DNA from 2 places in the Brevibacillus sp. AG genome. Region 1 is predicted to be linked to the other one. Evidence: riboswitches for the same ligand, from Rfam matches in the RefSeq annotation. Region 1 holds a riboswitch; the other holds the start of a gene.
The links. Region 1 has a riboswitch for S-adenosylmethionine ahead of POF51_RS27440 (homocysteine synthase). Riboswitches for the same ligand answer to the same signal wherever they lie in the genome.
Positions count from the first base shown of each region.

Region 2: it holds a riboswitch for S-adenosylmethionine, as region 1 does, so the genes downstream of both, POF51_RS01885 (ABC transporter permease) here and POF51_RS27440 (homocysteine synthase) in region 1, are expected to answer to the same signal.

Region 1 covers NZ_JAQMYO010000014.1:33,802-49,983, reverse strand. Annotated here, with positions in the region: gene pdxR (MocR-like pyridoxine biosynthesis transcription factor PdxR) at 1-990, shown strand, start outside; gene POF51_RS27495 (HAD-IIB family hydrolase) at 1,094-1,852, shown strand; gene POF51_RS27490 (M24 family metallopeptidase) at 2,267-2,959, shown strand; gene POF51_RS27485 (ABC transporter permease) at 3,028-3,843, opposite strand; gene POF51_RS27480 (ABC transporter ATP-binding protein) at 3,840-4,826, opposite strand; gene POF51_RS27475 (ABC transporter permease) at 4,844-5,653, opposite strand; gene POF51_RS27470 (ArsR/SmtB family transcription factor) at 5,655-6,752, opposite strand; gene POF51_RS27465 (DUF4129 domain-containing protein) at 6,905-8,233, opposite strand; gene POF51_RS27460 (DUF58 domain-containing protein) at 8,230-9,420, opposite strand; gene POF51_RS27455 (AAA family ATPase) at 9,425-10,363, opposite strand; gene POF51_RS27450 (MFS transporter) at 10,412-11,638, opposite strand; gene POF51_RS27445 (ArsR/SmtB family transcription factor) at 11,635-12,684, opposite strand; gene POF51_RS27440 (homocysteine synthase) at 12,840-14,144, opposite strand; SAM riboswitch class I at 14,234-14,340, opposite strand; gene POF51_RS27435 (rhodanese-like domain-containing protein) at 14,653-14,964, shown strand; gene POF51_RS27430 (SCO family protein) at 15,046-15,672, shown strand; gene POF51_RS27425 (YqzG/YhdC family protein) at 15,669-16,007, opposite strand; gene POF51_RS27420 (hypothetical protein) at 16,111-16,182, shown strand, end outside.
Region 2 covers NZ_JAQMYO010000001.1:416,579-432,760, reverse strand. Annotated here, with positions in the region: gene POF51_RS01920 (MFS transporter) at 1-807, opposite strand, end outside; gene POF51_RS01915 (PAS domain-containing sensor histidine kinase) at 1,099-2,190, shown strand; gene POF51_RS01910 (response regulator) at 2,168-2,812, shown strand; gene POF51_RS01905 (FAD/NAD(P)-binding oxidoreductase) at 2,945-4,144, shown strand; gene POF51_RS01900 (DUF1641 domain-containing protein) at 4,179-4,754, shown strand; gene POF51_RS01895 (MBL fold metallo-hydrolase) at 4,781-6,199, shown strand; gene POF51_RS01890 (sulfite exporter TauE/SafE family protein) at 6,231-7,022, shown strand; SAM riboswitch class I at 7,143-7,247, shown strand; gene POF51_RS01885 (ABC transporter permease) at 7,357-8,289, shown strand; gene POF51_RS01880 (ABC transporter permease) at 8,294-9,241, shown strand; gene POF51_RS01875 (ABC transporter ATP-binding protein) at 9,255-10,277, shown strand; gene POF51_RS01870 (ABC transporter ATP-binding protein) at 10,270-11,226, shown strand; gene POF51_RS01865 (peptide ABC transporter substrate-binding protein) at 11,254-12,885, shown strand; gene POF51_RS01860 (aminopeptidase P family protein) at 13,098-14,360, shown strand; gene POF51_RS01855 (helix-turn-helix domain-containing protein) at 14,634-16,022, shown strand.

The DNA of each region.
Region 1 (16,182 bases):
CGCACGTATATGGTGGAGGGGCTGGCTCAAGGCGAATACGTATTGCGAAAGGAACTCTCGAAATTGCTGTATGAAACGAGAGGAGTCCTCGCCACGCCGGAGCAGATCATTATTGGAGCCACCCCACAACAGTTGGTATCGATTGTCGTCCAGCTTCTGGACAGAGAGAAGCATGTGATTGGCGTAGAAAATCCGGGCTATGATGGTGCGAGAAATACGTTTCTCAACGGTGGCTACCGTGTACATGGCATTTCCTTGGAGGCAGACGGTGTATCCATCGAAGAGCTGAAGAGAAGCGGGGCAAGCATCATGTACGTGAGTCCTTCTCAGCAATTCATTAACAAAATGACGATGCCTTTGGAGAAAAGAAACCAATTGACCCTGTGGGCGCAATCCTTATCGCATTCTTATCTGGTAGAGGATGACTACGAATGGGAGTTCAAATATCAAGAGAGCTACATCCCTTCGATCCAGAGCCTGTCTCCCCAAAAGGTTGTTTACATTGGGCGGCTCTCCAAAGCATTGCTGCCGCTCGTAAACGTCAGCTACGTCGTCCTTCCTTACGAGCTGTTATCGCGTTTTCACCAGCGCGTGCCTGAATACGATCAGCCTGTTTCCCGCTTGGACCAGTTGACGCTAGCGACGTATTTGTCCGATGGCTATTGGCATAGACACTTGCAGCACATGCGAAAAAACTACGTGGAAAAGCGAGAGGTATTTCTTCAGGCGGTCGCTCGTTACATGGATGGACGTGTGAAAATAGAAGGGAAGGATACGGGGCTGCATGTATTTTTGACTGTAAAAAGTCAGCGTACGGAAGCAGAACTCATGGAGCGTGCCTATCAAAAAGGCGTAAAAGTCTACGGAACTGCCCGATACTGGCTGCATGATACAAGGGAGCATCCGACGGTATTGCTAGGATACGGAGCATTGACCCCCGACGATATTCAGGAGGGCATTCGCTTGTTGGCTAGCGCCTGGTTTGAGTAACAGATCAGTTTTCTGTCCCACTCATCTTGAACGATCTGTCCCTTTGGCCCCAGACGGCTATCCATTACGATGGACAGGACAGCGATTAGAAAGGGTGGGAAAAATGAAGTTCATTTTTGATCTGGACGGGACGATCTGCTTCAAGGGTCAACCGATCTCAACAAACATTTTGGATAGCCTGCTTGCACTCGAACAAGCGGGACATACGGTGGGTTTCGCCTCCGCAAGACCGTGTCGTGACATGCTGCCTGTCCTCGATGAGCGGTTTGCCAACCATCTCCTCATTGGCGCGAATGGAGCGATGACGCATCACCAAGGGAGCTTGCAGGGCTGCGTGCCGATCCCGGATCGTTTGGCACATGAAATTATCAGCATTCTCGATGATTATCGGGCGCAGTATTTCATCGATGACTCGTGGAATTACGCACATAATTGTGTGTCGACCCATCCTTTTTTGAGCTATATCGATCCCAATCGGACAGCCAGCCGCGTGGACGTAGATCAATTGAATGCCGTGCTGAAAATCCTGATTTTATCGTGTGACCGTTATGAAGAATTGATGGCGAGAATCAAGGAACTCGACGTTACGCTGCATTTTCATTCGGCAGAAGGCATTCTCGACCTTACTTACCGGGGAGTGAATAAATGGGCGGCCCTGAATCGGTTCGATGTGGCAGGGGAGCCGTTCATCTGCTTTGGCAATGACATGAATGATTTGCCGCTGTTTGAAAAAGCGCATCATTCCGTATTGATTGGCGAATATGAGCCGCTGCTTTCACTGGCAAAAGAAAAAATCACCATGGATGATCATGTGGAGCAATCTATTATCGCAAAATTGCGAGAGCTGGGCGCGAACAACTGAATGATGAAAAACGTCCGAATGGTGGAGATCCGGACGCTTGTTTCCATCAACGATTATTGGATCATCTCAGCACAACACCAACCGCATACACTTTGCAGCCGATCAGGATCTTCCCAGCAACAGGCTCTGCATCTCATGCTTCTTTCTCTGGGAGGATTTTGTCTAGAATAAGGATCACGATCAGGATGACGAGGAGTAGAATACTGCACCAAACGACCATTTACTTTCTTGAATCCTTTGTTGCGGGATTTATTCCTTCTCAATGATGATCACTCCTTTTGATGGGATACGATAGGGTATGCTCAAAAATTTCTATGGAATAGACATGCATCACCGATTACAAAAAATGGATCAATCACTTGTACTTATAAATTCATCTGCGGGTTGCTACATTTTCTAGGAGGCTATGACATGATGCACCCATCATTGGAAAAGAGACATCAGGCACTGCGAGAAGCAGAGACCAAAGCGGAGTTTTTATTTGCCACAATCGAAGAGAAGGGCATTATTCGCAGCGGCGTGACGGAAAAGGATATCAACAAGGAGATTTACGAGCTGGCCTTTCAATTGTTCGGGATCAAAAAATACTGGCATAAGCGAATTGTGCGAGCGGGAAGAAACACGCTGTTTCCGTACCGAGAAAATCCACCGAACTTGACTGTCGCACCCGAAGATATTGTCTTTCTCGATTTCGGGCCCATTTTTGAGGACTGGGAGGCTGATCTCGGGCGGACGTATGTGCTTGGAAATGATCCGGTAAAACAAAAGCTGCGCGACGATATTGAAAAAGCGTGGGACGAGGGCAAGGCTTACTTTTTGTCCAAGCCGGATATTACGAGCAGCGAGCTGTTTGCCTACATGTGCGAGCGCGCCAAAGCATACGGCTGGGAGTACGGTGGTCCGCACGCAGGGCATCTCATCGGCGAATTCCCGCATGAAATAATACAGGGGGAGGATATCGTCAACTATATTCACCCTGACAATCACAAGCCAATGAGAGAGCCGGATCATAACGGACGCCCGCGCGATTGGATCCTGGAGGTTCATTTTATTGATCGGGAACGAGAAATTGGGGGATTTGTAGAGAAGCTGTTGACGGTGGAGTAAGAGGGAAATAAGAAGACGCCTTTTCCAATTAGGAAAGGGCGTTCTTTATTTACCTATTCTTTGCCTTACTAATACATCACCATGTTCCCAGTCTTTTTCATATGCTTCTCCGCTTGCTTCAACAACACGACGGTCGCTGTCACGAGCACCAGCAAGACGGTGGCTAGCAGTCCCATACTCGGCAGCATTGTTTGCAGCGATGCTCCCTCCATCAGCAGCTCACGAATCAACTGAAGCGCGTAGGTCAGGGGAAAGCAAAAGGAAATGACCTTGGCCCAAACCGGAAAGGCCATCGGGGGTAGACGGACACCGGAAAAGATCAGCATCGGCTCATCCAGCACGGTGTACAAAAAGCTCGAATCGCGTGAAAACAGAAAGAGTACACAGAGAAAGCCGCCCCAGACGATGGCCGATACCAGCAAAATGAGGAAGGCGAGTGGAGGTGCCCACCAGCCGCTCAGCTGAATGCCATCGACAAAAAACAAGGCTAACAGGACAAAGCAAAAGAACAGCCAGACTCCTTCGATCAGCGAGGAAAGCGAACGCCCGTATAGAAAAGCGAGCCGGTTGACCGGGCTGATGAAGATCATTTCCATGGTTCCTGCTTGTCGTTCAAAGCTCATTTGCCATGACGACTGTACCAGGCACCAATAAAAGATATAGCCTAAATAGCCAGTCAACAGGAACAACGGCAACTGCTCGTAGCTGATGAACCGGGCTAGAGGGGAATCAGCTCCCATCCGAAACGGGGCAAACGAATAATACGCGGTTACAAAATTGATGACGGGCCAGACCAAGAGTGAGAAGTAGATCATTTTGCTGTGAAACGAATGGCGATGCTCCTTGATGATTTCGGCCAAAAGCTGACTGCCTAGCTGTTTCATGCCCCCCTCCGATCTGCCATGTGCAGGATGACGTCCTCCAGAGATGGCTGTTGCGTGGAGAGACGCAAGACAGGGGATTGGTGGGCAGCCAAGAGGGAAAGTAATGGCGTCGTCATATCCGTTTTGCCTCGTAACGTCACTTCCCAGGTCTGCTCGTCTGTTTCCGCGATTTCCCGTGAGCCGCCATAATCCAGAGCCAGCTGGCGCAGATCGTAATCGAGCGAGTCGGAGAGAGAGGGGATCACTACCTGTAAGGCTGTATCTAGGTGGAGCGATTTGGTCAGGTGCTCCGGTGTATCATGCGCCACGAGCCTTCCTTTATCGATGATGTATACCTCGTCGCAAAGCTCTTCTACCTCATGAATGTAGTGGCTGGTCAGCAGAATGGCTTTTCCATGTTGAGAAGCGAGCTCACTCACATGCTTGCGAAGCTGCCGGGCAATGGGGGCGTCCAAGCCGAGAGTCGGTTCGTCAAGGAACAGGTAGTGCGGATCATTGATCAGGCCCCGGGCGATTTGTAGTCGCTGCTTCATGCCTTTGGAATAACGCTCGACTGGGGTGTTGGCCGCCTCATACAGGCCAACCTGCAAGAGTAATGAATCGATCCGATCGCGCAAGGCCTGCCCTTGCAAACCGTACAGACTACCGAAGTATTGCAGGTTTTCCCGCCCTGTCAGCCGCCAGTACAGCATGCGCTCGCCTCCTGCGATCATGTTGACCTTGGCTTTGACGAACCGATCGTCCTTTACCGCGTCGTACCCGTCTACCGTGATTGTGCCGCTGGTTGGGGTGAGCAGCGTGGAGCACATCTTGATCGTTGTTGTTTTTCCTGCCCCATTAATACCTAACAATCCAATGATTTTGCCGGGTACCATGCGAAAGGACAGATCAGCGACTGCCTCGACCTCTGTCCATCGCTGGCGAAACCAGCCTTTTTTCTCCTTCACCCGGTATACCTTCCGTACATTCTCTGCAATCAGCATGATCGTTGTCCTCCTTGTTATCCAAAAATCGATTCCATGACGCGTTTTTCCATCTTACGAATGCCCCACACTCCGATGACGAGATAGACGAGGGACAGGGCTGCCATATGAAACAGCTGTGGTGAAACAGCATGCAGCGGCGCTCCTTGAATCACACATTGCCGAAAAGCATCCAGCGCAGGCGCGAGCGGCATGATGAGACCGAGCGGTTGCAGCCATTCAGGCAAATATGGAATCGGAAACGTGACTCCACTGACAAAGGCCATCACGGCAAACAGCGTGTTTTGTGTGATGTACGTATCGCGGAACCAAAGCATGAGACTGCCCAATACGAGCGCTTGGCAAAAGAAAGCCCCTGTAGACAATATCCAGACAAGAACGGCGCTCCATACGTTCGTATGAGAGAGCGTGAGTCCAAACAACGCCCCTACAAGCACAATCACCGAAAATTCGAACAAAGTACGCATGAGTTGTTGGGCGACATTCCCCAAAAAGTACCCCCTGCGCAAGGAAGGGGTGAGCAAAACAGCCTCCAAGGTCCCTTCCCGAAGCTCCGTAATGAGTGAGCGGCTGACATTCATCAAGGTCGAGACGGCAAACGCATAAAAAGCTCCGCCGAGGATGGCGTACGACAAGTAATCGGACGAGCCGGTGAGATGTGCGAAATTCTCGTCCAACTGTCCGGCAAATACATAGTGATAGGCGAAGAAGGCGAACAGCACCGTATACACCCCGGAAAAAATGTGGCCGATGACAAACGACCACGGATAGGCACGAATCATAACGCGGGTATTGCGGATAAAGGTAGCTTTGGCGACATGAAACACGTTATTTCCTCCGTTCTGGGGGATGTGATGAAGTAGGTGGAGCGAGAATTCCGGGAACAGGCATATCGATGAACTCATGCAGATCGACGGCGAGTTGTTCCAGCCGTGATGCAATCGCGCGGTAAAACACATACCGTCCCCGCCGTTCACTCCAGATAAACCCTGTGTCTACCAACAGATTCAAGTGCTTGTTGACGGCAGGCTCACTGATGTTGTGCAGGTCAGCCAACTGCTGCGTGCAGTAAGGATGAGCCAATAACGATTTGAGAATCGCTGTCCGCGTCGGGTCACTGAACACCTTCATTTTGCTGATAAAGTCAGCGGGAATCACCGAGGTGGCTCTGGTGCCGGGAACGTCAACGGTTAAGCACACGGAGATATGGTCGTCGTAAATGCCTAGCAACAAATGCGGCGAGACAAACGTTGAGACACGCAAATGGATACGAGCCAGCTCCGAATAGCCAAATGTGTACGTTTTTGCCTTGTGAAATTGCAAGAAGTCTTCGTGCACCTTCAAGCGCGGGTGTACCTGCGACAAAAACGGAATCGGATCAAGCTTGATCTGCTCTTGTGCTTCATGTACGGCGCGGATGAGCCACGGTTCAATCCGCCGTTCTTCTGCCTGGAAAAAAGGCAGGTAGTCGTAGCAAAACTCCAGAAAACTGCGCTTGGTCGAGAGTGGATGGCGCAAAAGCTCCCGATGCTCCGGTTTCAGCTCATCAAAAATCTCGTCTGTACGTCCTTGCATCCAAGCGTGAAGTTGTCTGGGATGATAGACGGGACCGATCATGAGTTGGGCAAACTCGCCAGCATCCATCGCCTGTACACGCTCCAATGCGGCCTCAACAGAATGCTCAAAGCACTCCTCCCAAGGTGCCAGGAAGTCCATGGCATCGAGAAACTGATTGGACATGGAACTAAAATAGGAAAGCTTTTTCAAGAGTGGGGCAGGTAAAGCAGTGAGCAACGCCTCCGCCCAATGCAAGCGGGAGGTGTGATGCTCCGGCTTGGCAAGCACATGGAGACTTAAGAAAAACTCATAGCCAGGTATGTATGCGACATGAAGATGCTTACGCAGCCAGTCAGGTAAATCTTGCACCGAGCATCCTCCTTTCTCGTTCAATTAACCATTTGGTGAATTTAATTTGGGAGTGGGCAAAATTGAAGAAATTATGCCGGAGGGGCATCCCGATGTCAAGAGAAAAAGAAAACAACCACGGCTAACGGGTAGCACGTGGTTGTGGGACAGTATTACGTCGCAGAGAAACGAGAGCCGAGCGTCTGCACGGCTTGCTGCATCGCTGTCAAATCGGCTTCGGGAAGCGACTTTTCCTGGTAGCGATATTGCTGATAGTAACGTGTGATGCGAGCGACTGCATCCAGTTGACCTGCATCTAGCAAGGACTTTTCGCGCAGCCGATTGAAAAACTCTTGGGGTGTCTCGTGCAGCTCGATGGGCAGGCCTTGCTTCTCCATGAGGACGAGAAATTGATAGTAGGCGTACCTGGTGGGGTCATCCTCTGGACCAACAGGCTGTTTGAACCATTTGGCAGAGCCATCTTCTGTGCTTTCTTCACTGGAAGAGGGAGGAACAGTGGTCAATACGGTATTTTGTACAGCCGCCACTTCTTTTTCTAGCGTAATCGTCCCCTTGAAGCGCTTTTTCCATATGTACCGGCCGAGCAGGATCACACAGGCGAGGATGAAGGCAATGATTAAGTATGGCTGTAGAACAGAAAAGAGTGGTTCTCCGAGCTGTATCTGCACACTGGCGTTATCTGGTTTTTGTCCTGTATTTTCCGTTAATAACTGAATCGCTGCTTGTTTTTGGCTCGCCCTCTCGTACAAGCGTTCAAACAATTCCACAATGAAAATAAGCACAGGCTCAAAGAGCGTATACAGACCAGCGCTGACAGGTCCTTTAATCCAACTCCAGATCCAATAGATGAGACCGAGTACGATAGAACCGACAGCCAAATAACCTGCGATCAAAAGAAAACGAGTGCCAAGCACTTGACTGCAGAGTAGCATGCTAATGCGAACAGGCAGCCTCGTAGAAAGTGATCCTTCCCGCAGTACAAACGCCCCAATCGCCACCAAAATATAGCTGAGAGTAATGAGGACAAGCATGGAAAAAGAGGCTGCGAGCGAATAGGAACCCGGGTCAACGATGGAGGTGTAAAGTACCGCTAACACAAGCTGTATCAGGCCCGCCATCAGTGCCAGAACAAATCTGCGTTGCAGACTGTCATGTCGATAACCTTCCGATGCAGCACTTTGTACTCTCCAAAAATAAACAGCAGCCAATACAAGCGCGATGAGCCAGGAATCGTAGAAGTAGAAGCTGCCGATTCCTATGATAAACACAATGGGATACAGCAACAGATGAAGCATCAAGCGACCGCCACCAGCATGGTACAACCAGCTCCCAGCCATGAGCAGTGGCGCTGCGACTAGGCAAAACGAGAGAAGTTGACCAAAGCCTGCTGTCATATACCCAAACAAGATCAGGAAAACGCCCGTCAGCATGGCCTCCAGCCAAAAAGCGAACGTCCAGCGCCCCATCAAGGAGAGTGTCATCCCATCATCACGCTCCTTTTTTTCAAGCGAGCATGCTCAAAACGCTGGATGATGACAGGGTCAGAAGAAACATCCAGCACCGCAACCTGATGACCGCGTTGAACAAGGCGCTCCGCGGAGGCTTGTACGGATTGGTCCATTCGTGGTGTCACAATGAGAATGACTTCCTTCCCATGGGTTCCCTCTAACCGGCGAAGAACAGTCGTCAGTGGCGTTGTCACAAAATGATGCATTTGCGCCAGTTGAGTCATGACGTGCTGGTGGTGCGCCTTGCCACTTCCCGAAGGCAAATGAAAATGCTCACGTCCTCGTTGCTTCACGGTGAGGTACAGCTCGTATCCGACTGATTTTCTCCTGCACTGGCCAGCTAAAGCCGCAAGACAGGAGATCGTCCGTTCATTGGTGGTATCGTTATACTTTTGCATCATCGGTTCATAGGAGGGCAGGATATGCCCTACGATTCGCCAGTTCGGATGGGCTGTATACTCAAAAAGACGCGTCTCCAGTGAGCCTGTTTTGGCGGTTGCCTTCCAATGGATGTGCTTGAAACGGTCGCCTGGCATATACGACCGAACGCCACGCTGAAAAGTGACATCGTCTAGTTGGCGCTGACGAGAAATCCGATTCCCATCTGGTTCCGTTTCAGCAAGCACAACAGGAGAAAGAGCAAGAGGCAACGGATAGACCAGCAAGGAAAAGGAAATCGACAATGTCATAGCGGTAGGCTCCTCGCCCAATAACGGCAATGTCTCGGATTGCACATCCGTCAGCCAGACCGTGCCTCGCTTGTTCGGGATGAGAATCAAGGTGCGTGTAGCACTTTGTCGCATCGGCAAATCAAAGCGCAGGCGAACGCTCGTCCGATGATTGAGGAGTCGCACCTCGTCTGCACCTTCCACCGAGACATGCTCTGGCAATGTGAAGCGAAGCCAGGTAGCAGGCAAAGGCAGCCACGAACGATTGTGCAAGCGAACTGTAATGTGCACGGGTGTCCCTGACAGGACGCGCGTTTGATCACTGGACCATTCGAATGACACCCATTTGGACATGGATTTGACCCACCAGTCTTGTGCAGCGGGGAGAAAAAAGAAAAAGCCCCCAAACAGAAAGAAAAACCAGTGGCCGGAAAAAACGGCGAAGAGCAGCAAGACAAAACCGATTACGTGAAAGGTTTGCTTGGTGATCATAGAGCTACACGCTTTCTTCGACGGGAGCGGGGACGCTAGTCAAAATTTGCTCTACGACTTCCTGCTCCGTCACATGCAGCTCTGCTTCCATGGAGAGGCGAATGCGGTGAGCTGCCAGACTGGGGAACACCACTTTCACATCATCCGGCAAGACATAAGTACGACCAGAAACGAACGCGTAAGCCTGGGCGGATCGCAACAGGGCGAGCATGGCACGCGGACTGATGCCCACCTCGACAGAACGATGCTGGCGAGTCGCTTCCGTCAGATCGATGATATAGTCTTCCACCGATTGACTGACATGAACGGTCATGACCTCGCGTTGCAGAGCCACAATTTGCTCGACAGTGATGACCGGCTCGACGGCCTCTAATGGGGAGCCGCTGCGGAATCTCCGCAAAATTTCTTTGGCATCCTCTCGCGTACCATAGCCAAGAGACAGCTTGAAAAGGAAGCGGTCCAACTGTGCTTCTGGCAATGGATAGGTCCCTTCCGATTCAATCGGATTTTGGGTCGCAATGACCAGCATGGTCGATGGAAGTGGCAAGGTGACGCCTTCGATCGTGACCTGGCGTTCCTCCATGCATTCCAGCAAGCCGGATTGAGTCCTGGGAGTGGCTCGGTTTATTTCATCTGCGAGCAAGACATCTGCAAAAACAGGTCCCTTGCGCAGTTCGAATTCACTTGTTCGTTGATTGAATACGTGTAGACCGACGACATCAGATGGCAGTAGATCCGCAGTAAATTGCAGGCGGTTGTAAGAGCCGCCAATCGCTTGCGCCAATGTTTTAGCAAGCACGGTTTTTCCCATTCCGGGCAAGTCCTCCAGCAATACGTGACCACGGGCGAGCAAGGCCGTTACCAATAGGCGGATCTGACTTTCCTTGCCCACGATAACGCTGCTGATAACATGCTGAAGGTTATCCAATGTCGGATGAGTCATGAAAATTCTCCTTTTCCCATTCAAAATTTAGGAGCCATACGGTTTTTATTATATAGGGAATATCCTGTTATTTACAAATTTTCGAAATAATATTCCCCCCAGCGCGGCGAGCACGATGACGGCACCTACAGAGATGTAAAGAGGGCGAATCCCTACCTGATCGCTTAGCTGTCCGCCAAGCCAAATACCGACGGGCATCGTCGCACGCACGATGAGCAGGCGGACAGACAGTACACGCCCCATCAACTCGGAAGGAACGTGAAGCTGATACAAGCTTGTGCTATGTACTTGGAAAAAAGGAGCAAACAGACCAGCCAGTAGTTCGATGGTGATTGCCAGCCAGATGTCATGGGTAAAGCCTATCGCAACAAAGCTTAAGCCACCTAATACCAGTGATCCCAACATGATCAGGGGCTGACCAAGGCTGTTACGGAAGCGTGGCACGAGCAAGGAGCCGAAGAAATATCCCAACGGATAACCAGCCAAAAACAAGCCTACATGAAACGAGGTGCCTTGTAGCTCGCCGACTACAAAAGGCAGGTTTAGTACGAGTGTGACTCCGACAGCAAATTGGACGAGAGCTGAGTACAGGCCAAGCCAGAGTAGAAGGGGCTTCTGCCAAAAGATCGCAAGACCAGCCTTAAACATGACAAACCACGATTGCTTCTTGCTGGCGGTATCTGCTGGGGCGATTGGACAAAGAACCAGAAAGAAACCGCTGAGCGCATAGCTGATCGCGACCAATGCGAGTACTGACTCGCCGCCGATACTGGCTACGAGAATCCCAGCCAAAGGAGGACCTGTAATCAAGGCAATGCGCAGGACACTATCCAAATAGGCATTGGCTTGGAGGAGCTGCTCTCTTTTGACCAGAACAGGGAGGAGCGATTGGCTGGCTGGCACATATAGCGGTTGAACGAGACCGTTGATCAAGGCAGTGAAATACAACGGCCAGAGCGATTCTGTCCCGGAAGTAATGACCACAAAGGACAAACAAAACGCAGCAGCTCGCATCCATTGAGAAAAAAGCATGACACGCTTCTTGTCGAATCGGTCGATGTACGGTCCGGCTACCAACTGAATAGCGAGCGACGGTATGAAATACAGCAGCCACATCTGTCCGACCGCACCTTGTGAGCCTGTTGCCTGATAGATTAACCAGCTATTGGCGAGGGTACCGAGTGAGGTCCCGAGTTCGGAAATGAGCTGACCAAAAAGAATCCAACGATAAGAACGCTGCTGCCAGACAGAGGCTTGTACCGCAGTTTGGTTCATGGGGCGCTCCTGTCCAGGAATTCATCCCATATCAGGGGGAGCTTGTCCAGAGTATGACGGCGGAGTCTGTAACGGGAGCCGACTGTTTCAACGAGATGGGCAGACCGCAGCATGGACAGGTGATGGTGCACTGTCGATTTTGCCATAGAGAGTTGCTCTGTTATTTCTTGCAGACTCAGGTCCTTTTCCGCGAGCATTTTGACCATGCGCAGCCTGTGCTCATCTCCGAGTGCTTTTAAGGCTTGCACCAGTGAAGGGGGTGGCTGATTTGGATCTACAGCATCGTGCAAATTTTCGTCGGCAACAGGGTAATAAAAAATTTTCGTCCCGACAGCATCGGCCTGTACGGTCCACGGGCGATAGATCGCTTGTGGGATCAGTAGTACGCGTGTCACGGCAGGCTCAGGGAGGTAGCTCGATCCCGTCGCATACTCCACCAAGGCTTCCGGGGTGAGCTTCCCTAGCTTGTTTTGCTTTTGCGACCAATCCCGTTCTAGCATGCGAACGATTTCTTCCTCATGCGGCTTGATGTGGGTGCCATACCAGCCTTCCATCAATCGGAGAATATGACTCCTCAGCTCTTCTGCATCAACGGAAGTAATATGTCCGATATACGATTCAAAAAAGAGGTGCGCGCGGCACGCTTCCTGTAAAGCGGCGCAATCCTCCTTGCTTCCTTGTGCAGCCTTCCAACGTGCTTCTTGCATATTCTCACCTAGATAAGGGAGGGCCTCGTATCGGAGCTGTTCTGTTGAGAGCTCTCTGACATACGAGAGAAATGAATCCAGATCAGCGAAAGGGCAAAGATCGAGCAGTTGCAAAAGCGTCTTCCACGTGTTGTGCTCCTTCGCATAGTCGACCTCTTGCCGTACAGAAGGCGATAGCTCGTCCAACAGTTGACGCCAGTAGGCAGGAGGGTGTTCCATCGTGTGATGCAATTGATCGTAGGTAGCGGCAGCGATTCCCAAGGCAGCTTCGAATAAAGGAGAATACGAAATCTCCACGCGATACGTTGTCCGTTCACTTCCGATGTTCAAAACTTTCACGTCTATTCATCCTTCCAAAATTTGTACATAATTATGTATTTTATAAATAACGAATTTAAAATTCAACATTTTTCGAACATGAATAGAAAAGTAAAAGAAGAATCATAAATCTCTATCCAGAGAGATCATGATTCTTCTTTCTTTTGAAGGTATGGTTAACCTACCGTGGATAATTGCAACGCACGCTGCAATGCCTGCTCCAGATCAGAAATGATATCGTCGATCGATTCTGTACCGACGGAGAGGCGAATAAGTCCCGGAGTCACTCCGGCTGCTGCCTGCTCTTCTTGTGTCATCTGCTGATGTGTTGTGCTAGCTGGATGAATGATGAGTGACTTGGAGTCCCCGACATTTGCGAGATGGGAGAACAGCTTCACGGACTCGATCAACGTTTTTCCTGCCTCAACGCCACCGCGAATTCCAAAGGTCAGGATCGCGCCAGCACCTTTTGGCAAATATTTTTGTGCCAACTCACGCTGGGAGTCTGACTCGAGTCCTGGATAACTCACCCACTCTACGGCAGAGTGATTGGCGAGGAATTGGGCTACTGCCAAGGCGTTCTGGCTATGCCGTTCGATGCGCAGATGCAGTGTTTCTAATCCTTGCAGGAACAAGAAGGAATTGATCGGGGCGACGGCAGCACCAATATCGCGCTGGAGCTGGACGCGCGCCTTGATAATATAGGCGAGCGGACCGACTGCCTCTGTATAGACAACGCCATGGTAGCTTGGGTCTGGTGTAGTCAGACCAGGGAATTTTCCGTTGTTCCAGTCAAATTTTCCAGAGTCTACGATAATACCGCCAATTGCTGTTCCGTGGCCGCCGATGAATTTGGTGGTGGAGTGCACGACAATATCGGCCCCGTGCTCAAAAGGACGGCACAAAATCGGAGTCGCGAAGGTGTTGTCCACGATCAAAGGTACGCCATTTTCGTGGGCAATATTGGCGATCGCCTCAATATCAGCGACATCAATGCGTGGATTGCCGATCGTCTCGCAAAACACGGCTTTTGTCTTTTCGTTGATATAGGCACGGAAATTTTCCGGATTGGAATGATCAGCAAAATGAACTTTGATACCGAGGCGGGGGAGCGTGTGGGCGAACAGGTTGTAGGTACCGCCGTAGAGACTGCTGGAAGCGACGATCTCGTCTCCTGCATGCGCAATATTTAAGATGGCGAATGTAATGGCAGCTTGCCCGGATGCGGTCGCCAATGCACCAACACCACCTTCGAGCAGGGCAACACGCTTCTCAAATACATCCTGGGTCGGATTCATGATGCGTGTATAGATGTTCCCAAACTCTTTTAACCCAAACAGATTGGCTGCATGCTCCGTATCGCGGAAAACGTAGGAGGTCGTCTGATAGATCGGAACAGCACGTGAGCCTGTTACAGGGTCAACCTCTTGCCCACCGTGTACCGCAAGCGTTTCTGGCTTCCATTGTTGTTGATCGGACATGTTCATCTCTCCTTCTACTATGAAATCGACTAATAAAAAAACGGAGCATTCTCCTGAGAAGAAGAAGGCTCCGATCATGCACGGGCTTGTGTTCATCTCTCAGAATCACTGGATTCTGCAGGAATTGGCACCATGCAGCTAGTCTGCTGGTTGCCGGGCTTCGTAGGGCCTGTCCCTCCACCGCTCTTGATGAGAAAAGTTGTTGTCGTAATTGTATGAAAATAACACCTTGCTGTCAATGTAGAATATGTAGTTATCAGGGAGGTTTTTATGTATATATGGATGAAAGGTGTTTCACTCATGCCATTAATTTGTAACGCTTTTGCCTCAAGCTGTTCACATCCCGTGTGGCTACTGCCACAGCGAAATAGGAGATAATGGTAGAAAATAGGGAGCATAGATGCAGGGTAAAGCCAAGTGCTCTTCGCGTTAGAAAAGTAAAAAAGCGTGTGATATCATGGAGGTGGTTACAACTGATCTGATCGTACATATAGGAGGATAAATAGCGATGAGCCATGGAGTAAAGGAAATGACACCACAAGAGCTGTTGGAAAAGCTGGAAGCCAAAGAGGAGCTGCAAGTCATTGATGTGCGTGAGGTCGATGAGTGGAATGCAGGTCACATTAAAGAGGCGAAGCTGATCCCACTCGGCTTTTTGCCACATCGTATCGATGAGCTGGATAAGAACATTCCGATTGTGATGGTTTGCCGTAGTGGTGCCAGAAGCCATAATGCTACAGCGTATTTGAGTGCACAAGGATATGACGTGGCGAATATGGTTGGCGGCATGCTCGCATGGCCAGGTGAAGTAGAACAGTAAGAAGTGATAGAAACAGTGTGAATGCCTCCCGTGTGTAATCAGGAGGCATCACGCATGGGACAAGCAGGGAGGAAGCAACCCGTGAGTGAAGGAACACAATTGCAGCAGGAATCTGGGATGAAAAAACATTGGTTTCCTGTGTTAGCTGGTATTATCCTTTTGGCTATCGTCGGAGTATTTGGTTATAAGTACATGACACAAGAGAAGATCGAAGTATTGAAGCCCATCGCAGACTTCACCTTAGACAACAGTAACGGAACAACCTATACATTTAATGAAAGTGCTGGTAAGGTACGACTGGTTGAGTTTATGTTTACCAAATGCCCGGATATTTGTCCGGCTACCACGTACAACATGGCCAAGCTGCAAGATCAGTTGAAGGAAAAGGGACTGTTTGGAGACAAAGTAGAGTTTATCTCCATTTCCTTTGACCCTGATAACGATACGCCAGAAGTCTTGCAAGAGTACGCAGCCAAGTTCAAGGCAGATCAGAGTGGCTGGAAGTTCCTGCGCGGTGACGCTCAGGCTGTAGAGAAAGTGACGAAGGATTTTGGTCTGATGGTTATGAAGCAGCCAGATGGTTCTTATGCGCATACGGCTCGCATGTTCCTTGTGGATGGAGATGGAAACATGCGCCGCGCGTACGGGATGGCAGCTGACATGGACATGGAAGTCATGATGAAAGAGATGGAACAGCTCGCTGACTAGCGGGTCTCCTCATAGGAGATGTTGACGACTTCTTCTGTCTGATTCACAAATTCAATATGAACGAGTAACGCCCACCTGCGATTGCCTTCTTGAAGCAAGAGCTTAAACGTCTCTTCCGACGTGGTGGGTGTTTTTGGTGTTCGTCCAACGTGCAGGTAGTCCACAATTTGAGCGTTTGGATATCGCTTCATCGTTTCCTGCATCGCGAGCCTGCCCCATTTTGCATAGGGAGGCTGGGCATAGGTAGGAAACGTCTGAAATAGAAGCAGGAAAAGTACGGGACAGAGAAGGGGCATCATGTTCCGATAGCGAAATAGGCGACGAGCGGTTTGCATTTGCTTAACCCTCTCCTTTTCGAAATGGTTTTCCATGTATTTTGAAGACTTTTCGGAATATCATTCGTAGAAAATAATGACAATGAAGTGAGGGAGGTTTTCGATGCATTACTTGCTGATTCCCTTATTTGGCGTTCCTGTTTTGGTGGGGGTTCTTGCGGCAATATTCCAAAAG
Region 2 (16,182 bases), on a different contig from region 1:
GATATTACCGATGGTCACTCCACAGCCGAAGAGGACAAGAATCCACGTTACATGATACTCAGCAAAACCGGTGATTTGCGTAAGCAGTGGCGTAATATACGTAAACACGGTGAATAGACCTGCGTTGCCTAGTGCTCCAATAAGGAGGTACAGAAGGAGCTTGGGCTTGAGAAGAGCGGTAATTTGCCCAGTGATACTCCCGGTGTTTTCTTGCCGCATTTTTGGGACGAAAACGAGTATTCCGATCAGTGCTATGATTCCCATGATCGCAATAGAGCCAAATGAAGCTCGCCACCCCATATGTTGACCGATAAAAGTCCCCAGAGGCACACCAATAATATTGGCGATCGTCAGACCTGCCATCATAATGGAAACGGCTGCGGCACGTTTGTCAGGACTTACAAGACTGGAGGCTACAACAGCCCCAACTCCAAAGAATGTCCCATGTGTCAAAGCGGTGATCAGGCGTGCTCCCATCAATATGGCGTAGTTGGGAGCAAAAACAGAGATTCCGTTCCCGAGAATAAACAGAACCATTAGTAGACAGAGTAACTTCTTTTGGGGAATTCGGTGGGTGAGGACTGTCAGTATCGGTGCACCGATGGCTACCCCTAGCGCATACATGGTAATGAGTTGACCCGCAGATGAGATACTAACATCCAAATCCGCTGCAACATTCGGCAGCAGACCCATAATGACAAATTCCGTCATCCCAATGCAAAAAGAGCCCACTGTAAGAGAGAGCAAAGAGATAGAAGACTTTTCCTTTTTGGTCTGTTTCTTGGTAGTAGTGTGAGATAACTCCATGAAGTCAATACAACCTTTCTGCATTATAAAATCCCGTTTGTGGTGCGGGTAAAGATTACCTGTTCCATATAGTTAAGTCAAGGTATTCTTTTTACGCATATATTTAAAAAGCGGCAATTCCTGCATGAAGGAATTACCGCTTTATTCGTTATCAGGAGAACCTTTGATCATCCATCCGGCATTCGCATTATGTCAGAAACCCAATAAGATAGGGGAAGGTACCTATTTGAAACACTCCCTCTGTCTCTTACGATTGGATAAAAACAAAACTTGTAGCTTGGAGGACCAATAATGGATCAAAGTCCGACTTATTCTGAACGCTCTGGCGATGAAGGGAAGGCGATGGATAACGGTTATCTGAAGCAAATCTTCGACCACTTGCAGGACGGGATTATTCTCATGGATCAAGAACGAAAAATTATGGTTATGAATCCATCCGCAGAGAAAATGACCGGTTGGAAACGAGGAGAAAAGGTGCCGTTCTGCTCCTACTGCCAAAACAGAGAGCTGGAACCGGGAGAAGAACGATGTTATTTGCTCGCCAAACGGGAGGTTCCCTATTTTCTTTCTGCGATGCCCACGTATGAAGGGCGGTACGTCGACATGGAGATGAGCACGGCGGTCATCTATGAAAATGGTGAACATAACATGCAGGATGTCCTTTTAGTCTTGAAAGATATGACGGTCAAGAAAAAAGAAGAGGAGGTCAGAATCTCCAAGCAGGTGCTGCAAAAAACGCTAGAAGCCCAGGAAAACGAACATAAGCGCTTGGCCCAGGAGCTGCACGACGGTGTGGGACAATCCTTGTATTCCGTTTCGGTAGGCATTCAGGCGATTCAAGCGCGCCTCAACAAGGAAGGGCATTTCCGGGAATTCATGCAAGAGATCGTGAATGAGCTGGAAAAAGCGATACAAGACGTCAAGCTCTATTCTCTACAGCTGCGTCCGCATAGTCTCGATCAATTGGGGCTGATTCCTACAGTACGGCATCTTGTTTCTAGCTTGAACAAAACACATCAGGATGTTTCCATTACCTTTTCCTACAGCAATGTTAGCGATCATTTTCAGCCAATCTTGGAAATCAATTTGTACCGTGTGATCCAAGAAGCCTTACATAATGCACTGAAATACGCGAAGGCGACACTCATTGAAGTCATCTTGTACAAGGAAGACGACCTACTGACTTTACTCATTCAGGACAACGGAATCGGATTTGTTCGCGATCAGGTTCAGGTTGGTCTGGGTCTCAAACATATGGAAGAACGAGTGGATCACATGGAGGGGACTCTTCAGATTCACTCCGTGCTCCACGAAGGTACATCGATCAAGGTAACGGTAGTGGGTAAGGAGGGAGAGCAGAGTGATACGAGTGCTTTTGGTTGATGATCACACGATGATTCGGAAGGGATTGCGTGTGCTTCTCGAAAGTTACTCTCAAATTAAAATTGTCGGAGAGAGTCATACAGGGAACGATGCCATCCTTAAAGCCAATCAGCTAGAACCCGATGTGGTGCTGATGGATTTGTCATTGCCGAATGGGCTGGATGGGTTTTCAGCAAGCAATGAGATTCGCAAGTCGAATCCTTTCGTGAAAATCGTCATATTGACCATGCATGACGAGGAGATTTTTGTCCAGAAGGCTATTACCGTCGGAGCCCATGGGTACATTTTAAAAAACAGCCATGGTGAGCTGCTGTTTCAAGCCATTGTGGAGGTCTACAAAGGAAAGCGCTTTTACAAGACTTCCGTATCGCAAGAGATCATCCATCTATGGCTGAAATCGGATGCTAAGACGATGCCTTCTGTTTTAACGCTACGTGAAAAGGAGCTTGTCAGACTCATTGTGCTTGGCTATACCAATAAGGAAATGGCAGACAAGCTGTTAATCAGTGTCAAAACCGTGGAGAACCACAAAACGAATATCATGCAGAAACTAGGACTGGATTCCAAGCATCAATTGATCCAATACGCCATAAAAAATAAATATCTCGATCTGGCATTTTGATCGCATAGATCAAAAAGTAGGGGACTTCCCCTATATGGAAAAAATGGCAGAGGAATAAACTGAATAGAGAGACTACACCTCATGAACCATCATCGTACGATTGAAAACGATATCGTCGTCGAAGGAGGAACTATGGCAAAACAAGTTCATTATGCGGTTGTCATCGTGGGAGCAGGCTCAGCCGGTATCTCTGTTGCTGCTCGTATTGTCCGGGCTTCCAAAAGGCTCAAGGGACAAGTCGCTATCATCGACCCCGCGTCCAAGCATTATTATCAGCCATTGTGGACATTAGTCGGAGGGGGTGCCGCGAAAAAGGAGGAATCCGAGCGTGAACTTTCCTCTCTGATTCCCGCAGGCGTCGACTGGATTTGCGATGCGGTCACCATGTTTCAACCGGAACAACACACGCTTCATACGAAACAGGGAACCATCCTCTCCTATGACTATCTCGTTGTAGCTGCTGGTCTGCAAATAGATTGGGAGGGGGTAAAGGGCCTGAAAGATGCCGTAGGCAAGAATGGTGTTTGCAGCAACTACGCTTACCAAACAGTAGAAAGTACATGGGAAGCTATCCGGAGTTTTAAAGGCGGCACTGCCATTTTTACGCACCCGAACTCACCCGTAAAGTGCGGCGGAGCCCCTCAGAAAATCATGTATCTGGCCGATGATTACTTTCGCAAGTTACATGTTCGCAACCACTCAGAGATCATTTTTGCATCGGCGAAGGGAAGTATTTTTGACGTTCCCACGTATGCAAATACCCTCAATGACGTCATTCGTAGCAAGAACATCGAAACCAGATACAAGCATAACCTAATGGAAGTGCGGGCGGATACCAAAGAAGCCGTATTCGAGAATCTGGACACCAAAGAGCAGCACGTATGGAAGTATGACATGCTTCATGTGACCCCTCCCATGAAAGCACCTGATTTCATTGCAAACAGCGCATTGGCAGACGCAGGAGGCTGGGTCGATGTCGATCCATTTACGCTTGCGCACAAAAGATTCCCTACTATTTTCGGCATAGGCGATTGCGCGAATCTTCCCACGTCTAAAACCGGAGCTGCTATTCGCAAACAGGCGCCAGTCGTCGAGAAAAACCTGCTCGCACTGATCAATGGTAATCCATTGACTGCCAAGTACGACGGTTATACATCCTGCCCACTCGTAACGGGGTACAACAAACTGGTGCTGGCTGAATTTGATTACAACCTAATGCCGTGTGAAACCTTTCCTTTTGACCAATCTGAAGAGAGATTCAGTATGTACCTGATGAAAAGAGAGCTGCTTCCCATCCTTTATTGGAATGGCATGCTAAAAGGATTGATGTAAGGCAGTCTTTGAAAGAGAGGGGGAGAGCAACATTTTGAATGACAGGAAGGAACAGAGAAGCTCTGACATGTTTTTAGAGGATTTATCTGATCCAGAAGTTCAGGAAGCGATCACTATATTGATCCGAAAGCTCCCGAAGATAAAAGATACGATCCTGGCAGCCGAAAAGGGACTTGAAGTAGCCACATCGATCTTGCGCGATCAGGAATCACTACGGTATTTGTTCGAGCGAGTAGATGGTCAACTGTCCCGTTTCTTTGTGGAAAAAGAATCGATAGACGCCCTGTTTACTTTGCTTGATAAGATGCCAAAGCTCGTTAAGTATGTCAGCGTTCTCGAACAAGCTGCTGATTTTTTGGAAAGTCTCGGAAAGGATAAGCAATCGCAGCAATATTTGCTCAACGGTATGAAAACGTACATGGCTCCTGTGTCCGCGAAAGTGGAGCATGGAATAGCTGTCTTCCAAGAAGCAAAAGGAAGAGCCGAACATAATAGCGAACCCGTTTCCGTGTTCACGCTTTACAAGCTCATGAAGGATCCCACCGTCCAAAAGACACTTCGCTTTACCCAATCGCTGCTCGAAGTACTCGCGGAAAAATCAAACAAATAATAGAGGTGTAAAAGGAGGAATGCACGATGTTGTTACGTTACTTTTATGATGAAAAACTGTCCCATGCATCTTATCTGATCGGCTGCCAAAAAACTGGAGAGGCGATTGTGATCGATCCCGCCCGCAATCTGGCTCCTTATTTTCAAGTCGCAAAAGCAGAGGGGGTTTCCATTGTAGCCGCCACCGAAACCCACATTCACGCTGATTTTGTTTCTGGTGCCAGGGAACTGGGCGCAGCTTATCAGGCGAAGCTGTTTTTATCCAATGAGGGCGATGAAGATTGGAAGTATCAATACTTGGATGGTTTGAATCATCAACTTGTACACGATGGAGATCGCTTTTTTATCGGGAACTTGCTATTTGAAGTCATGCATACCCCTGGTCATACACCCGAAAGTATCTCCTTCCTTTTGACAGACCTCGGGGGGAATGCAGATCGCCCAATCGGAATCTTCACGGGAGATTTCGTCTTTGTCGGCGATATCGGAAGACCGGACTTGCTCGAAAAAGCAGCGGGAATGGAGGGTACGTCCGAGTCAGGTGCAAGAGCCATGTTCCAGTCCCTCCAAAAATTCAAGCAACTGCCGGATTATATGCAGGTATGGCCAGCTCATGGCGCAGGAAGTGCTTGCGGCAAAGCACTGGGGGCCGTGCCGTCTTCTACCGTTGGTTATGAAAAGCTGTTCAACTGGGCGCTGTCACACGCCAGTGAAGAGGAATTCGTCAAGGTACTCCTGGATGGACAACCAGAGCCACCAACGTATTTTGCAGTGATGAAACGCGTGAATAAGGAAGGCCCTGCCTTGCTTAAGGAACTCCCTGTTGTTCAAGAGTTCAACTCGTTTGAACAGGTAAAGGAATCGCTGGAAAACGGACAGATTATTGATACGCGTCCTTTTCAGAAATTTGCGAAGGGGCATCTGGCGGGAACACTTCACATTCCTTTTAACAAGTCATTTGCCAACTGGGCGGGCTGGATTGTCGATTACGATCGCCCGGTTCACATCCTGGCCACCCCAGATGATAGGGACGGGATTTTGCAAGCCTTGCATTCCGTAGGGATTGATTATGTCACAGGCTTTATCGACAGTGGCAAGTTAATGGAAAGGGAAATGTCTTCACTCGAGACAATCGAAGAGGTAACACCGTTGGAGATTGCAGAACGGGTGGAAAAGGGAGAAGTACACGTAGTAGATGTACGGAATCTGGCTGAGTGGAAGGAAGGGCACATTCCGGATGCACAGCACATCATGCTCGGTACGCTCGCCAAGCGGCTGGATGAGATTCCTCTCGATAAGCCGCTTCTCGTACAGTGCCGTTCCGGTGCCCGATCCGCTATTGGCGCAAGCATTCTAAAAGCAAACGGATTCAAGGATGTCATGAATTTGAGCGGCGGAATCTTGAAATGGCAAATAGACGGCTTGGCAATCGTAGAACGAGGATAAAACGAAGCGAGGTATTGCAAAGGGTGAGCGTATGACTATCGACCTTGTGATCACACTGTTTGTTATCGGTTTCGCGGGATCATTTATCTCTGGTCTCGTCGGAATCGGGGGCTCCATCATCAAGTATCCGATGCTTCTGTACATTCCGCCCGCCCTTGGATTCGTTGCTTACACGGCTCACGAAGTATCCGGAATAAGTGCAGTCCAAGTATTTTTTGCCACCCTAGCTGCTGTTTGGACTCTGCGCAAAGATAAGCTTATTCATTACCAGCTCGTTGTGTATATGGGAAGTGCCATTATTGTAGGGAGTTTGCTTGGAGGGTATGGAGGAAAATTTCTTTCGGCAGATGCTATCAATATCGTTTACGCCATCTTGGCCACCATTGCTGTAATCTTGATGTTTCTGCCAAAAAAGCGGATGGACGGACGTGAACAGACCGAGGTTATCTTTCATAAACCAACAGCCGTATTATCCTCTTTGATTGTCGGAGGCGCCTCCGGAATTGTCGGGGCAGCTGGCGCTTTTATTTTGGTTCCCATCATGTTGACCATCCTCAAGATTCCGACAAGAGTTACGATTGCTTCATCTCTTGCCATCACTTTTCTTTCTTCCATCGGTTCGACGATAGGGAAATGGATGGCGGGGGACATATTGCTGTGGCCATCCGTGATCATGGTAATCGCCAGCATCATGGCAGCGCCACTCGGTACGAAGGTCAGCAAACGTTTGGGCACCCGGATTCTCCAGACCATTCTTGCCTTGTTGATCCTAGCTACCACAATTAAGATTTGGGCTGACATCCTTATATCCACACGTGTGTGAAGATTTACTTTTTCCATAAATTATAAAGAAAAATCAATTGTCATTGAACAGCATTGACATATCCGAGTAAAGTGATAAGATAAAAAAGAATTTTACGATGAAATTAAATTTCATAGAACATTCTTATCGAGAGTGGTGGAGGGGCTGGCCCGATGAAACCCGGCAACCTTGGTCTTATTGACCTTACGGTGCTAATTCCTGCGGAGTTATTCTGCGAGATGAGAAGGTGGGAACCGTGCAATCGCCCCTCTTCTTTTCGGAGAGGGGTTTTCTATATTTATAATCCTTAGTATTCATATCTTTTTACTATGTGTTGTGTGAAGGAGGAAACAACGTGCTTCATTATGCGGTCAAGCGTGGCCTTCTCATGATCGTTACGCTGTGGATCATTGTCACGGTGACGTTTGTGACCATGCACCTGATTCCGGGTGACCCGTTCGCGTCTGACGCCAAAATGCTTCCAGAAGAAGTGGTAAAGAACATGCGGGCGGAGTACAACCTGGATCAGCCAATCACGGTACAGTACCTGCTCTATCTAAAAGGATTGCTGCAATTTGACTTGGGGCCCTCTATCCAGTCCAAGACGAGGGATGTGAACACGCTGATTGCAGAAGGATTTCCCGCATCGGCTGTTCTGGGACTCCAGTCGTTTATTGTCGCGCTAGCAGGTGGAATCACACTGGGAATCGTAGCGGCACTCTATCACAATCGAACGCTGGATTTCTTGTCTATGTTTGCAGCCATCATCGGGATCTCCGTCCCCAGTTTTATTCTGGCGCCACTGTTGATCAAGTACTTGGCGGTCAAATGGGAGCTGTTTCCCGTTGCTGCGTGGGGGAGCTGGGAACACTCAATTCTTCCAACGCTTGCGCTCGCTATCGGTCCGCTCGCCATTATCGCTCGTTTCGTACGAGCCAGCATGCTTGAGGTTTGGCAACAGGAATACATAAGCACAGCGGAGGCGAAAGGGCTTGGCACCTTTTCCATTGTCGTTAGACACGGGATGCGCAATGCCATATTGCCGGTTCTTACCTTTATCGGTCCGCTGTTTGCCAACCTGATGACCGGAACCTTTGTGGTGGAAAAGATTTTTGCCATTCCCGGGCTCGGCAAATACTTCGTGGAAAGTATTTTTAACCGCGATTACCCTGTTATTTTGGGCACCACAGTATTTTACAGCTTTGTCCTCATTTTTACTTTGTACATCATCGACCTGCTGTATCGGGTGATTGACCCGCGCATCAGATTGACGAGTGGAGGGAAGTAGCGTTATGGCCAATCAGGCAACTCAACTGGATTCGCTGTTTCGACCAGTAGACCGAACCCGGCTATCCGAGGAAGTTCGGGAACGTCCCAGTCTTGGGTATTGGCAGGAGGTATTGCAGCGAGTATTCCGTAACAAGCTGGCAATGCTCGGGTTCTTCCTTCTCTTGGCAGTGGTGACCCTCTCGATTATCGGTCCGATGCTCGTTCCCCACAGCTCGCATGAACAGTCATTAACGAAGGGAAATCTGCCACTGTCGGGCGAGCACTGGTTTGGAACGGATGACTTGGGTCGGGACATGTGGGCACGTACCTGGGTAGGCGGTCAAATCTCTTTATTTATTGGTGTGGCGGCAGCTGCTATCGACCTAGTGATCGGTGTATGCATCGGCGGGATATCCGGTTATATGGCAGGGAGGAACAAGCTGGGCGACCGTGTGGACAACATCCTGATGCGATTGGCTGAAATTCTGTACAGCATTCCGTATCTCCTGGTGGTAATCCTGCTGATGGTGGTTCTGGAGCCTGGACTCGCAACGATCATTATTGCCCTTTCACTAACCGGCTGGGTCGGCATGGCCCGTCTGGTCAGGGGACAAATCATGCAGATCAAGCGTCAGGAGTTTGTGCTGGCTGCAGAAAAGCTGGGTACCTCTCATGCCAAAATCATCATTAAACATCTGTTGCCGAATACGATCGGAGTCATCATCGTGAACTTGACCTTTACGATACCACATGCGATTTTCGCAGAATCGTTTCTCAGTTTTCTTGGGCTGGGAGTGCAGGCACCAACCGCCAGCTGGGGAACCATGGCCAACGACGCGCTGGCGGTTATGCTGAGCGGACAGTGGTGGCGGCTGTTTTTTCCGGGATTTATGATTTCCCTTACCATGTTCGCGTGCAACGCGCTCGGGGACGGTTTGCAGGACGCACTGGACCCGCGGATCAGGAAATGAGGAGGAGTACATCGTGAAGCCATTGTTGGAAGTAGATCAGTTGCGCGTCTCCTTTCGCACGTACGGTGGAGAGGTGCAGGCGGTAAGAGGGGTTTCCTTTTCTGTGAAGGAGGGGGAGACATTGGCAATTGTCGGAGAAAGCGGCTGCGGAAAAAGTGTGACCGCCCGGGCATTGCTGGGAATGATACCTCCGCGATCCGGTCAGGTAAAAGGCGGTAGCATTCGGTTTCGCGGGCGTGAACTGACTGGGCTGACGAAGCTGGAATGGCAGCAGGTTCGCGGGTCGCAGATCGGTATGATCTTTCAGGACCCGATGACCTCGCTGAATCCAACGATGAAAATCGGCCAGCAGATTGCGGAAGGCCTGATCAAACATCGAAAGCAGACGAAGACAGAAGCAAAGGAAGAGACGCTGAAACTGCTTGCAAGGGTAGGCATTCCGGAGGCGGCGAGGCGATTTGAGCAGTATCCTCACGAGCTAAGCGGAGGCATGCGGCAGCGTGTCGGAATCGCCATGGCGCTGGCCTGCCAACCGCAGTTGGTTATCGCCGACGAACCGACGACGGCGCTCGACGTGACCATTCAGGCACAGATCCTTCGTCTGATGAAAGAGTTGCAGGAACAATTGAACACGTCGATCATTTTGATCACCCATGATCTGGGCGTCGTCGCAGAGGTGGCCGACCATGTAGCGGTAATGTACGCAGGCGTAGTGGTGGAAAGCGGCCCGGTGGGAGAGATCTTTGACAATCCACGCCATCCCTACACACAAGGGCTATTGCAGTCTGTGCCACGTCTCGATGCAGGTAAAAAAGAGCGGCTGATCCCCATCGAAGGGACACCGCCGGATCTGTTTCGTCCGCCTGCCGGTTGCCCGTTCGCTGCCCGTTGCCGGTCTGCCATGGAAATTTGCCTGGAGCATATGCCGCAAGCGAATTCGTTTTTCAATCAGCATGAGGCAAGCTGCTGGCTGAACGACCCGCGTGCCATGAGAACAGAAGCGTGGATGATGGCAGGGAGGGAGACACATGATTGACAACATTGTTGGGGTGGAGAATCTCGCTAAATCGTTTGAGATTGGCGGGGGACAACAGGTAAGAGCTGTTGATCGAGTCTCTTTTGAAATCAGACGAGGGGAGACGCTCGGAATCGTTGGGGAAAGCGGCTGCGGCAAGTCTACGCTGGGCAGGACTATCGTGGGCCTGTACCCAGCTAGTGCGGGGCGCATCCTGTTTCAAGGCAAAGACATCGCCAGGATGGATAGACGTGAGCGACGGGAAGCAAACCGCCACATGCAGCTGATCTTCCAAGATCCGCAAGCCTCACTCAATCCGCGTTTACGAGTGGGCGACATTATCGCAGAAGGAATCGACTCCTATGGATTGGCAAAAGGAAAAGAGCGAGAAGAACGCGTCTATCGGCTGCTGGAGCTAGTAGGATTGCACCCAAGCCACGCAAAACGCTTTCCGCATGAATTCAGCGGCGGACAGCGGCAGCGTATCGGCATCGCCCGCGCGCTTGCGGTGGAGCCGAGTTTTATCGTGGCAGATGAGTCCATTTCTGCACTGGATGTGTCCATCCAAGCGCAAATCGTCAATCTTTTAGCCGATCTTCAGGCAGAGCGGTCTATCACCTATCTGTTTATCGCCCATGACCTGTCGATGGTGAAGCACATCAGCGACCGGATCGGCGTGATGTACTTGGGACAGATGATGGAGCTTGCACCGAGCGAGCAGTTGTTTGCCATACCGCTACATCCGTACACGCAGGCCTTGATCTCGGCTATGCCGGTTTCCCATCCAGCCCAGCGCGCCGAGCGGGAGCAGATAGTACTGACGGGAGAACCGCCCAGCCCCATTCATCCGCCAAGTGGTTGCCCGTTTCGCACCAGATGTCCGGTTGCACAAGGTGTTTGTGCCGAAACAGCGCCGGTCTGGAAGGAGGTGAGGCACGGACACTGGATCGCTTGCCATCTTGTACAGTAGATAGAGGAGAACAAGGAGGAAATCATAATGAAAAAGGGATTACTCGCTATTGCCGCATTGCTGGTGCTCGCTGTGCCTGCGCTTTCTGCGTGCGGCAGCAATAAACAGGTTGCGTCTTCCGAACAACAGACGGGAGCAGCCGTCAAACAAGTCATTACCACTAACCTGCGGGGCGAACCGTACACATTAGACCCGGCATTCGCTTCCGATACCACTTCGTACTGGGTGATAGACCATCTGTATGAAGGATTGTACCGTTACAGCGAAAATGGAGACATCAGCGAAGGCGCAGCAGAAAAGGTGGACGTCTCCCCGGACGGAAAAACCTACACGTTTACCCTGCGCCCCGAAATGAAATGGTCGAACGGCGATCCGTTAACGGCACATGACTACGAATACTCCTGGAAGCGCGTGCTGAATCCACAGACCGCCGCCTATGAACCATCCGCACTCTACTACATACAAGGCGCGGAGGCATACAACACAGGCAAAGGCAGCGTGGATGACGTTCAGATCAAGGCAAAGGATGACCGAACACTCATCGTCGGACTGAAAGACCCGATCACCTATTTCCCGAAAATCATGATGAGTCGCGCCTATCTGCCGGTGAACAAGAAAGTCGTGGATCCAGACAAAAACTGGGCGGCCGAAGCGAAAGGCATCGTGACCAATGGCCCGTACACCGTAGAGAGCTGGGACCACAACAGTCAGCTGACAATCGCCAAAAGCCAGAGCTATTGGGAGAAAGAAAAAGTAACGATGGACACCGTCCACTTCAAGATGGTAAACGAAGCAACCACCTACTACCAGATGTTCAAAACAGGAGCGCTTGATCTGATTGACTCGCTGCCGATCGACGTGATTGAGCAGGAAAAAGAAAAAGAAGAGTACAAATCATTCCCGGACTACAGCATTTATACGTACACGTTCAACGTAGAGGAAAAGCCGTTTACTAATGCAAAAATTCGTCAGGCCTTTTCCTACGCGATCGACCGGGATATCCTGACGAAAAACGTGACCAAGGGAGGCCAGCTCCCGGCGTACGGTTATACGCCATTCGGGGTGAAAACTCCTTCGGGCAAGGACTTCCGAGAAGAAGTGGCACCTTACTATCAGTTTGATCCAGCCAAGGCGAAGCAACTTCTAGCTGAAGGCTTGAAGGAAGAAGGCTGGACAGAGCTTCCTCCAATTACACTGAGATACAGCACCGCGGAAAACCACAAGAAGATCGCCGAAGCGCTGCAAGAAATGTTCAAACAAAACATGGGCGTCCAAGTGAAGCTGGAAAATCAGGAGTGGAAGACGTACATCGATACGTTCAAGCAGAAAAACTTCCAGATGGCCCGTATGGGTTGGGGCGGCGATTACCTAGATCCGCTCGCGATGCTGGAGCTGTACACAGGAAAAAGCTCCCGCAACTTCACCAACTGGGCCAATCCGAAGTTTGACGAGCTGATCGAAAAAGCGAAGGTCGAACAAAACGAGGAAGTACGCATGAAGCTTTTGCACGACGCTGAAACCATTTTGATGCAGGACATGCCCGTCATCCCGGTTTATTTCAATAACGAAAACTACCTCAACAGCAAAAAGATCGAAGGCATCCGCTTTAGTGTAACCGGGACACCGGACCTGCGCTGGGCGAAAAGAGTCGCAGAGTAACGTAATCTACTAAAACAAGGAGCAGCTTGCCTAATGCAACTGCTCCTTGTTTTATGGACTCAATAATAGCTTTATTACGAAAGTCGTTTCCCAAATGATGAAAGTATCCTAAAATATAGAAGAACGGAGGAGATATGACGAGCTATCAAAAGTGAAATCGGCAGATAATTATCAGACTATACTGAACTCTAAGGCGAAGGGGTATAAAACAAATGACAATAACCATGGATTCAAAAGAGTTCATCAATCGCCGTCAAAAACTCGCAGAAAACATGCCTGATCACAGCGCGCTTGTACTATTTTCAGGGGTTGTCAAGACACGCAGCCATGACGATAAATATCCGTTTACCCCGAACCGCAACTTCTATTATCTAACTGGCATTGCGCGCAGTAACCTCATTCTCATGATCACGAAACGCGCTGGCATCGTGACCGAAACGTTATTTCTTCAGCGCCCAAATGAACTGGAAGCGAAATGGACAGGGGCAGTTTTATCGGATCAAGAGGCGAAGGAGCAGTCTGGTATCGAACACTTCGACTATCTCGATGAGTGGCTAGAGTCATTTGGAACCTTTATGAGGCGCTGCGAAGGCAAGTACTCCCTCTATCTTGACTTGTATCGCTATCTGTGGAGCGATGAGGTGACCCCTGCAGAGACTTTTGCCGAAGACGCGCAGAAGAAATACCGGAACCTGCAGATTCACGATGCGGGCCCATGGCTGAAAGAACTGCGCAAGGTGAAGAGCCCGGCTGAGATCGAAGAAATTAGACGGGCGATTGCGATCACAGATGAAGCAATCCGACGCATGTGGTTGCATGCACGTCCTGGAATCATGGAATATGAGCTAGAGGCGCACTATGATTTCGCGTTGAAATCGCATGGTGTTCGCGAGCTTCCTTATTTACCCATTATTGCTAGTGGGATCAATGCTACTATCTTGCACTATGAAGCAAATAATCAGCGTTCGGAAGATGGTGACTTGGTCCTCCTCGACCTCGGTGCAACATCGAACTACTATGCGGCTGATATTTCGCGAACGTTTCCCGTGAACGGTCGCTTTACAGAGCGTCAGAAAGCGATCTATCAACTCGTGCTCGAAGCAGAAATCAAGACCATCGAAGCAGTGAAGCCTGGTGTCACACTTCCACAACTAAATGATGTCACGAAACATGTCTTGACAGATGGCCTGCTACGTCTCGGTCTCATCCAAGAGAGCAGTGAGCTGTCCAAATACTATTATCATCCCGTGTCTCATCACCTTGGCCTGGATACGCACGATATCCCGGATTACAATGTTGCTTTGCAACCTGGTATGGTGATCACGATTGAACCAGGTCTGTACATAGAGGAAGAAGCGATTGGCATTCGGATTGAAGATAATGTGTTAGTAACAGAAGACGGCTGCGAGGTGCTCTCATCGCAGATCCCGAAGGAAATCGAAGAAGTGGAATTGTTGATCGGGAAAAAGGAATAGGGAACGCTTGGAGCAAATGAGTTCATCCATTACGGTCACTAGCTTCAATTCCAAACTCTCATAGTTTCCAATTTAAGGTACTCCCCACAATCCCAAGAATCTGTGCAGCCGCACACGCTCACATGCAAATAACCATAGCAATCTCTATTATGGTTATTTGCATGTGAACATCCTCTTACAAAAACGATTAAAATGATAAAGAAATATTTCGTGCACCTTCCATAATAAATGATTTGATTGTAAAATAAAGGAAAAATAAGAGGGTGATCCATTATGGGGGGACTGCTAGGGACAATGCACCAGTCGCTGCGGTCAGAAATCGAACAACATCGGCGAGCGCGCGGTTATACTTTGAGCAAACTAGGGGATCTAACTGGAATTAATCCGGGAACATTGAGCGAGATTCTAAATGGAAACCCGCCTCGGGCTATCACCATTGGTCAATTAGACGCACTCGCTGCCGTGTTTGACTACGAGCCTGGCTGGTTGTATGAATTATACCCCGATGAATGTTTATATGAAGGGAAAATCTCGCGCCCCCGATTGATACCTTACTTAATTCGAAGCGCCGAGAATGGACGAAAGGATTGCATTGAAGCAGTTGCCTCCCAATTGCTGGAGAATCCCAAAAATATCTCCATCCTTTTTACTGTGGCAGAGCAATTATACGAGGATGGGAAACTGGGAAAGGCGGTGCCATTCTATGAGTACGTAATTGAGAACGAGAAAGATAGCTACTCTACCCAGTTTGTGATAAGTCACTACCGGTTATTTCAGGCAATACTCGGGACAAATGCTGATGAAAATGAGAAGGCTGTTATTCGCTTTTCCCCATATCGAAAGCGATTACCAGAAACGGATCAATTAGACGCTTTACTTAATTTGGCTAAGGTTTGTTTCACTTTGCAAAAATGGAGTGAAGCGGAAACTTACGCAGATGAGCTAAGAGTGCTTTCCAAAATTATCTATCAAGAGGAGCTGCAAAAACGTAGAAAAAATCGAGAGGCAGAGTTGATAAAAACAGAACGTCCGCTCGTCTACTACTATGGAATGGGTTATTTATATAAAGGCTTGGTCCTACAGATGCAAGGCGGTTATTCCCAATCCAAAGAATATGTACAAACATACGCCGATTTACATTGGTTTGAACTTCTTGACGAGGAAGGGAGAAGAATCGTTGAGCGGTTTGCAGTCTTTGCGAAGGCGAATTGTTACACACTGGAAGTATTAATGGGGAATGAAGAAATCATTAAGGAATATACCGACTATCTAGCGGAACAGCCTGCTGAAATACTTCCGGGCCTCGTTACGATTATGGAAGCTGCTAATAAATATCATTTTTGCGTGGATGAAGTTTTATTACGTCTCTCTAAAGATATTGCTAGATTTCATGAACGAACATTGTTGGTTAATATGGTTCAGCACCTCCAATATCGATATCAAAAAGCAAAATATGATTTTACAAAGGGACGCATTGAAAGTGGACTCAATGAAACCCTACACTGTTTAGTTCAATCGGATTTGATGAATCGCCATTATGATGCTCTGCAATGTGTGCAGTTATTTGAAAAATATCGCCATCTTGCCTCGCCATCACACATTCTCCAATATCAAGCCATTGTAATTGGAGAGAAGAAGGCCGAAGCTACATTTATAAACTAGTTGTAGGATGATGTATCAACAATCACTAAAAAGATGATAAGTAGAGAGGATGAAAAAGAATGAAATATGTATTCCTAGCAGTTCTTCTAACGTTTGGGCTTAGCAGTGGCATCGTTTACGAACCCCAAAAGTCTGGCACACCACACGTTGTTAATTATCA